4 regions of the Ureibacillus sp. GCM10028918 genome follow, and region 1 is predicted to be linked to each of the others. Evidence: riboswitches for the same ligand, from Rfam matches in the RefSeq annotation. Region 1 holds a riboswitch; each other region holds the start of a gene.
What was found. A riboswitch is a leader RNA that binds a small molecule or an ion and turns the genes downstream of it on or off. The one in region 1 is predicted to bind S-adenosylmethionine.
Positions count from the first base shown of each region.

Region 2: another riboswitch for S-adenosylmethionine. It lies ahead of metA (homoserine O-acetyltransferase MetA); the one in region 1 lies ahead of ACFQU5_RS18530 (methionine ABC transporter ATP-binding protein).
Region 3: another riboswitch for S-adenosylmethionine. It lies ahead of metK (methionine adenosyltransferase); the one in region 1 lies ahead of ACFQU5_RS18530 (methionine ABC transporter ATP-binding protein).
Region 4: another riboswitch for S-adenosylmethionine. It lies ahead of ACFQU5_RS09275 (O-acetylhomoserine aminocarboxypropyltransferase/cysteine synthase family protein); the one in region 1 lies ahead of ACFQU5_RS18530 (methionine ABC transporter ATP-binding protein).

Region 1 is NZ_JBHTFK010000039.1:79,789-82,953, forward strand. It holds gene ACFQU5_RS18525 (methionine ABC transporter permease) at 1-414, opposite strand, end outside; gene ACFQU5_RS18530 (methionine ABC transporter ATP-binding protein) at 407-1,432, opposite strand; SAM riboswitch class I at 1,619-1,725, opposite strand; gene ACFQU5_RS18535 (thioredoxin family protein) at 1,787-2,086, opposite strand; gene ACFQU5_RS18540 (toprim domain-containing protein) at 2,127-2,489, opposite strand; gene gcvH (glycine cleavage system protein GcvH) at 2,722-3,102, opposite strand.
Region 2 is NZ_JBHTFK010000017.1:150,885-154,049, reverse strand. It holds gene ACFQU5_RS13675 (MBL fold metallo-hydrolase) at 1-308, opposite strand, end outside; gene metA (homoserine O-acetyltransferase MetA) at 616-1,554, opposite strand; SAM riboswitch class I at 1,656-1,765, opposite strand; gene ACFQU5_RS13665 (hypothetical protein) at 1,873-2,649, opposite strand; gene ACFQU5_RS13660 (AAA domain-containing protein) at 2,662-3,165, opposite strand, start outside.
Region 3 is NZ_JBHTFK010000014.1:15,269-18,433, forward strand. It holds gene pckA (phosphoenolpyruvate carboxykinase (ATP)) at 1-1,240, opposite strand, end outside; SAM riboswitch class I at 1,440-1,553, shown strand; gene metK (methionine adenosyltransferase) at 2,006-3,165, shown strand, end outside.
Region 4 is NZ_JBHTFK010000007.1:25,252-28,416, reverse strand. It holds gene ACFQU5_RS09280 (hypothetical protein) at 1-377, opposite strand, end outside; gene ACFQU5_RS09275 (O-acetylhomoserine aminocarboxypropyltransferase/cysteine synthase family protein) at 627-1,928, opposite strand; SAM riboswitch class I at 2,040-2,148, opposite strand; gene ACFQU5_RS09270 (glycerol-3-phosphate acyltransferase) at 2,303-2,935, shown strand; gene nfsA (oxygen-insensitive NADPH nitroreductase) at 3,065-3,165, shown strand, end outside.

The DNA.
Region 1 (3,165 bases):
AATCGTTGAAGTTTTCGCGCCCATTGATCGAGCTGCTTCTATAACGCCTTTATCAATTTCTCGTAAAGCGATTAATACCAAGCGAGCATAAAACGGTGCAGCACCAATAATCAAAGCCGGTAAAGCCGCTTCAACTCCTCGAATTGTTCCAAGCAAGAACTTCGTAAACGGAATTAAAAGAATAATTAATACGATAAATGGAATAGAACGGAATATATTAACGAGAGAGCCAGTTAGAAGATTCACTATTTTATTTGCCCAGATTTGGTGCGGACTTGTCAAAAACAGCAGTATTCCAATTGCTAGCCCCAGTACAAAGGTTACTCCTGTAGAAATAACCGTCATATATAGTGTCTCGTATGTAGCTTCCCACATTTTTACCCAATCAACATTCGGAAATAATTGATTAAACATGGTCAATCACCTCCGCTTGAATTTCTCGAGACTCTAAAATCTTGAATGCTTTTTCAACTTGATCTGGTTTGCCATCAATCTGAACAATCAATGTTCCGTAAGGACCACTTGTAGTTTGTGTAATATTCCCGTGAACAATATTCACTTCTACATCAAATTCCTTAATAATTTGGGAAATTACCGGTTGTTCCGTTTTATTCCCTATAAATGTCAGCTTCACAATTTTCCCTGTAGGGTAATTCACTAGAATTTGCTCAATCGATTCTTTCGATTCCTTTGTTCCTGAAACTTGCATTACGAAGTTCTTTGTTATTTCGGCTTTGGGATTTTGGAACACTTCAAGAACGTCGCCAGATTCAACAACTTGTCCAGCTTCCATTACTGCTACACGTTTGCAAATTTTACGGATAACATGCATTTCATGTGTAATAAGAACAATCGTTAGCCCTAAACGCTTATTGATGTCCAGCAACAGTTCCAAAATGGCATCCGTTGTTTCTGGATCAAGGGCACTTGTTGCTTCATCACAAAGCAAGACTTCCGGGTTATTGGCTAACGCTCTTGCAATCCCGACACGTTGCTTTTGACCGCCTGATAATTGAGATGGATAAGCACTTTCTCTCCCTGTTAACCCAACCAAGTCGATCAATTCTTTCACACGTTGTGCCCGTTCCGACTTTGAGACACCTGCAATCTCTAATGGGAAGGCAATGTTATCCGCAACTGTCCTTGACCATAGTAGATTGAAATGCTGGAAGATCATACTGATTTTTTGTCTTGCTTGACGAAGCTGTGTACCAGAAATCGAAGAAATCTGTTGGCCATTTACTTCTACGGTACCTGTAGAAGGTTTTTCCAGACCGTTTAATAAGCGAATCATCGTACTTTTTCCGGCACCGCTATAGCCAATAATTCCGAAGATTTCACCTTTATTAATAGATAAATTAACATCTTTGACAGCTGTTAATTCTCCATTCTTTGTTTTATATATTTTCGATATATCTTTAAGTTTAATCATATGTGACTCCTTACTTTACGTTCGATCTCAAACCGTAATTATGTATTCTTTTATATAAACTTGAAGGTATTTTAAGTTTACCCATTTAGCTAAGTGAAATTTAGGAGAAAATTTTTTACAAACAAAAAGCCCCTTCTACCAAGACAAGTAGAAGGGGACGTAAATGTATTGTTTACGTTAACCGTTCTCTTATCTTCCAAAGTATCCACTTCGCGTGACTTGGCACCTTTTCACATAAATGTGATGGTTGCCGGGTTTCATAGGGCACTTCCCTCCACCGCTCTTTATAAGAGTTACGATATTAAGTTTTAGATTATGGAAGTTACTTTACCACGTCAGTTCTACCCTCGTCAACTACTTTTTTAACTTTTCATATAGGAATGGTACAGATTGGAAAGCATACACTTTTTCGACATTTCCATGTTCGCTAATCAGCAAACATGGGACACTTTCAACTTGATAATCCATCGCTAGCGTTTCTAAGTAATTAATATTGGCTTTCCCTAGCGGCAGATCTGGTAAAAGATTTTCTATAACTTCCAACATTTTCGATGCAACTGCACAAGTCCCACACATAGGCGTATATAGATAAAGGGCAACAAAGGCATTTTGCTCCTGTTGTTGCACCCAATTTTCAGTTGTCCATTCTTTCATAATCATCATCCTACTTCATTGGTTTAGGTAATATAAACAGCTAATTTAACGTTTCAATTGATGAAGATAGATATTGCTTATGCACAGAAAATTTGGCCTCGTTTAACAAATTTGCCAACACTTTTTTAGGTGCATTTGCCACTTCGATATATGTTCGGGGTATGAAAAGATGAACAGCTTCAGAATAAATTCTTTTTGTTAGCTTTCTCAACTTTTCTCCTGAATTATCCGCATCAAATAACGTATAGAGTTTACATTCTTCAAATGGCTCTAGAAGATCTAATAATGCATCCTCACTAATCGTACCATTTGTACAAATAATTTTAACATCCTCTGCAAATATTGGTGCAATGTTTAACTTATCCGATCGACCTTCAACAATTATACACTTATCAACTATCATTTGCTTCACCCCACGATTTGTAGTAACACAGCTAAATAACGTCTTCAAATATGCATAAGGATAATGATTGAAAAGCACGGTTTTCGTTAGCGAAAATCGAAGTCTTTTCCCACTGATTTTAGGTAGAAAGTCTTTCCCATTATCAGTGAAATAAAAGTGTGGTTACTTATTATATTTAGATTGTAAAAAAAACGCCAGTGATTTTCTGGCGTTTTAATATATCATATTCAGATTATGCCTCAATTAATTCATCATATTGCTCAGGAGTTAATAAAGCTTCCACTTCTGAAAGATCAGTTGGTTCAATCACTACCATCCAAGCCTGTTCGTAAGGCGACTCGTTTACAAATTCTGGGCTATCTTCAAGTTCACTATTGATTTCAACAACTTTACCTGAAATTGGTGCGTATAGTTCTGAAACTGTTTTAACAGATTCAACACTACCGAATGGTTGGTTTAATTGAATATCGTCGCCAACTTGTGGAAGTTCAACGAAAACAATATCGCCAAGTTCAGATTGTGCAAAGTGTGTAATTCCAATACGTACTTTTCCATCTTCAACTTTTACCCATTCGTGTTCTTTAGAGTAACGTAAATCTTTCGGTGTGCTCACTAAAAACCCCTCCAAATATATGTAATTCATACATGCTAAGTTTGACATATTTTATAACCAAAA
Region 2 (3,165 bases), on a different contig from region 1:
TGCTCCACTAACTCAATGACTGCCCCTACATGGTCGAAATGCCCGTGGGTTAGCACTATGCCATTTGGACGAGCGTTTGGTCCAAAACGCTTTTCTGCTTCTTTAATGATGGTATTAACAGATTTAGGCATCCCTGCATCCACTAATGTCCAGCCTGTTGAATTGTTTGCTTCGCCAATCATACACACATTGACTACCTGAATTGTAAAAGAGTATATATCAGGTCTTACTTCTTGACCTTTTCCACTTGAAACCGAGGTCATGGGTATATACTTATAATCCTCACCATAATTCATTTGTTCAGACATAATTTTGCCCCCTTCCAATAGTATTTTTTCTCTAAACCCGATGAATATTCATTCTATAATGATTTATTTCCACAAAATTGTAGGGTTTAATCAGATTTGGAAGTAATTGATGGGCAAAAATGATGTACTGCTTGAGAATTTGTTATTCATTATCATGATGAATACAAAAAGTCATCTATTACTGGCAAAAAGTGGTGGTAATTAATAGTATGAAACACAATAATCCTTCCACAAATAAAATCATCTCAATACCGGAAATAAATTTCCAAATAGAAAAGCCATGTGTTTTAAACACATGGCTCACTTACTAAATATGGAATTCTATCGTATCCTCAACATAGTGCCAATCAAATGGTGTTTCTTGGTAAACATAGTAGTTTAACCAGTTGTAGAAAAGAAGATATGATTGAGCCCGCCAAGTATTTTTGGGTGTCTTGTTCGGGTCATTATCCGGGAAGTAGTTCACGGGAATGTCTACCGAGTCCCCTTTTTCTATATCCCGTGCATATTCATCTGCCAACGTTGTCGCATCATATTCTAAATGGCCAGTGATCATAATATGCTTCGTGTCTTTTGATTGTACAATAAATGGACCCGCTTCTTCTGAGTAGCTAAGTAAATGCAATTCCGGATGATTACGCACTTCCTCTAACGAAACAGAAGTGTGGCGAGAGTGCGGTGCAACATATTCATCACTAAATCCGCGCACTAAATCGACAGTTAAATCAGTAATCACATGGGAATATATGCCCGAGCATTTTTTAGGAAGCTCAAATTTTCCGATATTGAAATGTTTATAAAGGGCCGCCTGTGCGCCCCAACAAATATACATACAGGAAGTAACATTCACTTTAGCCCAATCCATAATGTCACTAATTTCTTCCCAATAGATTACATCCTCAAATTCCATACGTTCAACTGGAGCACCTGTAATAATCATGCCATCGAATCTGCGATGCTTAATTTCGTTAAAGGTCTTATAAAAAGTATCTAAATGTGATTTCGAAACATTTCTAGAAGCATATGTAGCAGTGTTTAAAAATGTAACATTTGTTTGTAATGGTGTATTCCCTAGTAAACGTAATAGCTGTAACTCCGTTTTCTCTTTTTCAGGCATTAAATTACAAACTAAAATATTTAATGGTCGAATTTGTTGTGTGCTTGCGCGATCTTCTTCCATAACGAAAATTTTCTCTTTGCGCAATATTTCCCCAGCAGGTAAATTCTTTGGTATATTAATCGGCATTCTTGTTCCCCCATTTCTTAACATGCCAAATTCATTCTATCTATACAATAAAAAACCTCCCATTCCAGCGTGAGAATGAGAGGGTATTAGATATACGCGCACTCTTATCTCCCAAGACACTTATGTCTTGCTGGAATTAGCACCTTTCTAACGATGTTAGAGGTTGCTGAAGCTTCATCGGGCCATATCCCTCTGCTTCTCTTGATAAGATAGATGAAATTAAACTAATCGTAACACGGTTCATATATATTTGCAATATTCTAGATTTCAATTAATTCAATTAATCGAATTTTTACATAGAGTCTTTACTTGAGACCATCAGTCTAATGGTAATTTTTGTCTCCATGATGATTTTTCATTTTCCTGGATGAGGTTTTCTAAATGATCATCCCACTTTTTCATCAACGTATTCCAAACACGAGAGAAGAATAAATCCTTTTCTTCATCATAAAGCAGAAATTCTACACATGGCACGTCATTTACTTGGACATCTTCGACAGAATCAATGGAAGTGATAAAAAGTTTTTCCCGCTCATCCTCAATTTCTTCATCATTGTCATCTTTTTTCGAACGAATTGCTTCTACCATAAAGCGATCATCGATAGGAAGTTCATCTTTTTGAATTTGATAACGGAAAATTTGCTCTGGAAAATCTTCAAATTCCAGCACTTCTTCTATATCCCCGACTAAAAAGTTCTTATGCGTAGAACTATATAAAATCTCGGTGGAGGTTGCCTCCTGCTCCTCTTCAAATACCCCATTGGCAAACTGCTTTTGCCCTTTTTCTGTTAATTGAAAGTATGAATCCACTTTCTCAATTAACCCTGTCTTTTGCATTTTCGATAACAAATCTTCCACAAAAAGCTGCTCTACGAGGAGTATTTCGCTGATTTGTTCGGAACTTTGAAATTTTGTATCTTTCAATGATAGAAAGAGCATTTTCATTAAAATATCCATTTTCGTTCGTCTGACTGGCTTATATGTGACTTCTAATGTACGAACAGGAACACACCAAGTATCAGATTCTAGTATCACAGCTTTTGATTTATTTGTTAATTCTAACTCAAGCTTCTGCTGTAAGGATTGTAGTTCCATCGTGTTCTCCTTTTATGAAATAAAACTCTCAATTGTATTTCGATACCCATTTTGTGACTTCACTGTATTTAGAAGTGTTTTATACATTTTACGGGTCTCTTCTTTTTTGGGACGGTTGACAAACATTTCTGTACTTCCGATTAACACAAGTAATTCCCTGGCACGTGATAAGGCAACATTTAAACGACGATAATCTTTGGCAAAACCAATATCCCCGTGTTTATTATCGTTATTGCGAACCATACTTACTAAAATCACATCCATCTCCATTCCCTGGAACTTATCGACAGAACCAGTTCGAATGTGTAGATGAGGAAGGTTCAACTCTTGTTCAATAAGTCTGTTAATTCGTTTTACTTGTGCTGCATAAAAACTAATTACTCCAATAGATTTTAATTCATCTTCTGGCATTAATCCTTTGTCTTTAGCTTTCGCCGTTGCTTCGTTCAGATCAATCAACATATTTCGGATTACTTGGAGCTCGGACTCATTCAGCAAACTTGAGCCTTCCTTCAT
Region 3 (3,165 bases), on a different contig from region 1:
TTTTTTCACCTAACATTTCAGCGTAACGAGTAGCTGGAAGAGGTAAGAAAGGTGAACCGAAGCATGTAGAGAATACTGGCTCAGGAGATGTAACGCCACGTTCTGTACCTGCTAATTTTGAAGTAAAACCACTCAGGAAGTGGTACATCGCTTGTTCTTTTGTTAACTTACTGATTGGAGGCAGCACACCAAAAGCATCAGCAGTTAAAAATACAATTGTTTTTGGATGTCCTGCAACAGATGGCATGACGATATTATCGATAAAGTGAATTGGATATGCAGCACGCGTATTTTCAGTTAGAGAACCATCATCGTAGTTAGGAATGCGAGATTCCGGGTCAACAACAACGTTTTCTAATACAGTCCCAAAACGAATTGCATTATATATTTCTGGTTCTTTTTCGGCAGAAAGGTTAATTGTTTTTGCGTAGCATCCACCTTCAATGTTGAATACACCGTTATCTGACCAACCATGCTCGTCATCACCAATTAATTTACGGTTGCTATCTGCCGATAAAGTAGTTTTACCAGTGCCAGATAGACCGAAGAATAAAGCAACATCTCCTTCTTCACCTACGTTAGCCGAGCAATGCATAGAGAAAATGTCGTTTTCTGGTAAAAGGTAGTTCATTATACCGAAGATCGATTTTTTCATTTCTCCAGCATATTCAGTACCACCGATTAGAATAATTTTCTTTTCTAGTGAAACGATGATAAATGTTTCAGAAGCTGTGCCATCAACTGCTGGATCAGCTTTAAAGTTCGGAGCTGATACAATAGTAAATTCTGCATTATGAGCAGCTAGTTCTTCGTTAGTTGGACGGATGAATAATTGATGACAGAATAGATTGTGCCATGCGTATTCGTTAATAACTTGAATTTGCAGCTGAGATTCTTTGTCTGCACCAGCATATCCTTTGAATACATATAGCTCTTCTTTTTCTTTTAAATAGTTGACCACTTTTATATATAGATTATCAAACACTTCAGCAGAAATCGGACGGTTAACATTACCCCAGTCGATTTTGTCTTTTGTGCTTTCTTCTTCTACGATATATTTATCTTTAGGAGAACGACCAGTATATTTGCCTGTTTCAGCACGTAATGCACCTTCAGCAGTTAATGTAGCTTCTCCACGTTCTGTAGCTTTTTCCACTAATTGTGGTACGGATAATTGAACTTTAATATTTTCGCCGTTTAATAATTCCTTCAGCTCATTTGCAATTTCTACTGAATTCATCGATTAAATACCATCCTTTTTATAGAATTCCCTAAGTGCCGGGAGGTTTGATTATTTTCAAAAATAGTATAACACATTGAATTAATTAGTCTATACTAGTCCGGAAAATTATTTTTAAATCTTTAAACTTTTAATAGAATTAGTCAAAAACGATTGACAAGTGACCCTACATTACGTAAGATGTACTATTGAACGGATACTCTTATCCCGAGTTGGTGGAGGGTCAAGGCCCTATGAAACCCGGCAACCTGCGTTATTTATTTAACGCGATGGTGCCAACCTGATGCAAGGGAATACCCTTGAACGATAAGAGTGAAAGGTAATGTTATGAATCCACAATTCCTTTTACTCATGTCTTAACTAGAGTAAAAGGAATTTTTTTTTTCTAATTGGAACACAATGATGAGGATAGCATTTTTTTCTATTTTTATCTGTGCCTTTCTAAATCCATGTATTTGTATAGACCGTATATACACATTTTAGATTGTAGTTTTATTATGTCCAGTATGCAGATTTTAAAGAAATAAGATTATTGATTACTGTGACAAATGTTAAGCTGAAATTTTGTTCGCTTACTGTTTTATACGAGAGTAATAATAAAACATTAATTCACATTTACCTAACTTATATTCTAAAGTAGGAAAGAATGAACAAGTTAAATGGTAACGGCTGAAATACCGATCGAGTAGAGCGGGTTAAACATGGATAATGAGTACCGTATCAACAACGAGAATTTATCTCGCTATAAACTTAGGAGGAAACGAAATGACAAACCGTAGACTGTTTACATCAGAAAGTGTAACAGAAGGACACCCAGATAAAATTTGTGACCAAATCTCAGATGCAATTTTGGATGCGATTTTAAAAGAAGACCCAAATGCTCGTGTAGCTTGTGAAACAACCGTGACAACTGGTTTAGTGCTGGTTGCAGGTGAAATCACAACTTCAACATATGTAGATATTAAAGGAATTGTTCGGGATACTGTAGCAGAGATTGGCTATACTCGCGGAAAATATGGTTTTGACGCAGAAAACCTAGCTGTGTTAGTAGCAATTGGCGAGCAATCACCAGATATTGCACAAGGAGTTGACCAAGCTTTAGAAGCTCGTGAAGGATTCATGACTGACGAGGATATTGAAGCGATTGGAGCAGGGGACCAAGGATTAATGTTCGGGTTTGCATGTAATGAGACACCAGAACTTATGCCACTTCCAATCAGTCTTGCACACAGACTAGCTCGACGCCTAACAGAAGTGCGAAAATCTCAAGAACTTTCTTACTTGCGTCCTGATGGTAAAACTCAAGTAACTATCGAGTATGATGAAAATAACAAGCCGGTACGTGTAGATACGATTGTTATTTCTACTCAACACGATGAAGAAGTTACGTTAGAACAAATCCATGAAGATATCAAAGAAAAAGTCATTAATGTAGTGGTGCCTGCTGACTTAATTGATGCGAACACAAAATACTTTATTAACCCAACTGGCCGTTTTGTAATCGGTGGTCCAAAAGGCGATGCAGGTCTGACAGGTCGTAAAATTATTGTAGATACTTATGGTGGGTATGCTCGCCATGGTGGTGGTGCATTCTCTGGTAAGGATGCGACAAAAGTTGACCGCTCAGCAGCATATGCTGCAAGATACGTTGCAAAAAATATTGTAGCTGCGGGTCTGGCCGAACGTGCTGAAGTACAATTAGCTTATGCAATCGGTGTTGCCCGACCTGTATCAATTGCCATTGATACATTTGGAACTGGAATCGTGAAAGAAGAACAATTAGTAGAATGGGTAAGTGAATTATTCGATTTACGTCCTGCTGGCATTATTAAAATGCTTGACCTTCGTAGACCAATCTACAAACAAACAGCTGCTTATGGACACTTTGGTCGTACTGACTTAGACGTGCCATGGGAAAATACAGA
Region 4 (3,165 bases), on a different contig from region 1:
TATAAAGTATACTTACGAATTTTACTAACTACTCTGTTAATGACAAGCAATTCTTTTGTTGTGAACTTGGGCACCCCATATGGGCGATGAACAAGCTGGAATTGACCATATTCTAAATGCCATTCTTTAGCTGGTATTAGTAGATGCTGATCTTCAAACTCTTTATATGCCTCGAAAACTTCTTTTACATAATAATTCTTTTCTATAAAATTTGTAGTTTCTTCTTCAAAGGCTGTATGTCCAAAGTTTTTGTACCAAAGATTATCTACTACAGCTAATAGGCGCTGAAGTGAGAACGAATTAATAAACGTACCTTTTTCATTTAGTTCATATATCAAATATGCCGCAAAATTTTGCGCGCTATAAATATTCCCCATTTAACAACACTCCTTTTACACCCGTTAAAACAACCCGACTATTAGATTGTAAGTGACTGATTTTAATTCCGATAATTTTGCTCTATATTAATTATTATACAAATCAGACACCTTTATGTCAATAAAACAAATAGACTTACTTGGTATTCAAGTCTAGATAGCCGAATGAATGGCACTTGATAGAATTGGTGAAAAGATCCCTTTTACGAATGAAGTGAAAAGTCTATTTCACCAATCCTTGTATTCTAATTAAACGTTTGCTTGCGAAACAGATTCAATTGCTTTTGTTAAAGCCTGTTTTAAATCTGCAATGATATCTTCTACAGCCTCTAGTCCAACTGATAAGCGAATGAGCTCTTCAGATACACCTGCCACTTTTAACTCTTCTGGAGATAGTTGTTGATGTGTTGTTGAAGCTGGATGAATAATTAGAGATCTGGCATCTCCTACATTGGCTACATGAGAGAATAGCTGCACATGATCAATCACTTTACTTCCCACTTCGCGGCCACCTTTAATGCCAAATGTAAGCATGGAGCCGAAACCATTTTTTAAGTATTTTTTCGCTAATGAATGCGATGGGAAGTTTTCTTTGCCTGGATAATTGACATATTCCACGAATGAGTGGTTATCAAGGTATTGTGCAACCTTCTGTGCATTTTCTCCGTGTTTTGTATAACGCAAATGAAGCGTTTCTAGACCTTGCAGGAAGTTAAATGCACTGTCTGCACTAAGGGTTGGACCGAAGTCGCGCAATAATTGAACACGCAATTTTGTTGCAAAGGCAGCACCCGCTGTATCAATCCCAAAACGAATGCCATGATATGACTCATCCGGTTCAGTGAAGCCTGGGAAGCGTCCACCTGTCCAGTCAAATTTACCGGCATCCACTACGATACCTCCAATTGTCGTACCATGACCACCAATCCATTTTGTTGCAGAATGTACAACAACATCTGCTCCAAATTCAATCGGGTTTGATCCGTATGGGGATGGGAAGGTATTATCGATGATTAACGGAAGTCCATGCGCATGAGCAATTTCCGCTACTCGTTCAATATCTAAAATGTTGAGACTTGGATTACCAACCGTTTCTGCAAAGATTGCTTTTGTTTTGTCCGTAATCGCCGCTTCAAAATTCTCTGGATTGCTTTCATCTACAAATACAGTTGTAATGCCGTAGCGTGGTAAAGTATTTGCAAGTAAGTTATACGTACCCCCATATAACGAACCTGCCGAGACAATTTCATCCCCGGTACCAGCTACATTCAAAATAGAAAAGGCTATTGCAGCCGCACCTGACGACAAGGCAACTGCAGCTGCCCCTCCTTCAAGCAATGCAACACGTTTTTCAAAGACATCAACAGTCGGGTTCATAATACGCGAGTAGATATTTCCGGGTTGTTCCAGGGCGAACAATTTCCGCGCGTGCTCCGTACTTTCAAAAGCATACGCCGTTGTTCTGTAAATGGGTACTGCGATTGCTCCTGTCACTGGATCAGGTGTTTGCCCACCATGAAGCAATTGTGTTTCCGGTCGTTGTTGTGACATGTTTCTTCCTCCTAAATTAGAATCGATGGCAGATCTTTTTTTGAGGAGGACCTTATGGAAAAACAAAAGCCCTCTTCTAAGAAGAGGGCTGCAAAGTTGCAATTTTTCCTCCCCTTATCTTTCAGATCTAATCAAAATCTGTAGGAATTAGCACCTTTGCGTAAATACGCCGGTTGCTGGGCATCGTAGGGCCTAGTCCCTCCGCCTCTCTGGATAAAGGTATTTGATTCATGTTCCATCGTTAGAACTTACTATAATTCATAGTAATCAACTGTGTCAACTACATTTTTAAAATATTTCGATAATATCTGAAACATCTTATATAATCATAGAGTATATTGTAAAAAGCACTTTTTTCGAAAGGAGTTTTCACTTTGCTTTCTGCCATTATTATTATACTTTTAGCAGGTTACCTAATCGGCTGCATTCACGGCTCTAATATTGCCAGATTATTATCGGGCGTTAACTTAAAGGAAGTTGGTCATGGCAATGCAGGAGCATCTAACGCCACCCTGTCCCTAGGTTGGAAATATGGTGCACTCGTTGCTTTGATTGACATTGGAAAAGGGGCAGTGGCTATTGTTTTGCTGCGTATATACTTAGTAAACTCTGGCTCTTTTACCGATGAACAAACATCTCTTTTACTATACCTTATTGGGGCAGCTGTCATCCTGGGCCATAACTTCCCGATCCATATGAAATTTCGTGGTGGAAAAGGGACTGCTTCCTTAATCGGCATTTTTATTGCACTTGATTGGAAATTCGGGTTACTTGCTGTACTTGCCTTTGTGGTTGCATCACTTTTAACGAATTATTTGCTGATTGGCGTTTTCCTTTTGTACATTTTATTCGTAGTAACTGCGCTTCTAGGCGAACCGACAATATGGCCCTTTATCATTACTCTGGCTTTATTTTTAATTGCCCTTTATCTTCACTTCGAAAATATCAACCGCATACGTTCAGGTACAGAACCGAAAGTTACATCGGCTTTTAAGAAGAAGGGCTGAGCTAGACCGGGGAAAACTTCTAGAAACCCTTCTTCTTTGAAAAAATAACAAAATATACTAATATAGCCTTATGGAGCACCTTGCTCTGTAAGGCTTTAATTATGCATTTTTTTAAGGGGAGGAAATGAAATGTCAGCAAAAGATTTATTACGCAGTCATACGTCTGTAAGAAAATATACAGGTGAAGCAATTCCAAAAGAAACAGTTGTGGATTTAATCCAAACGGCTCA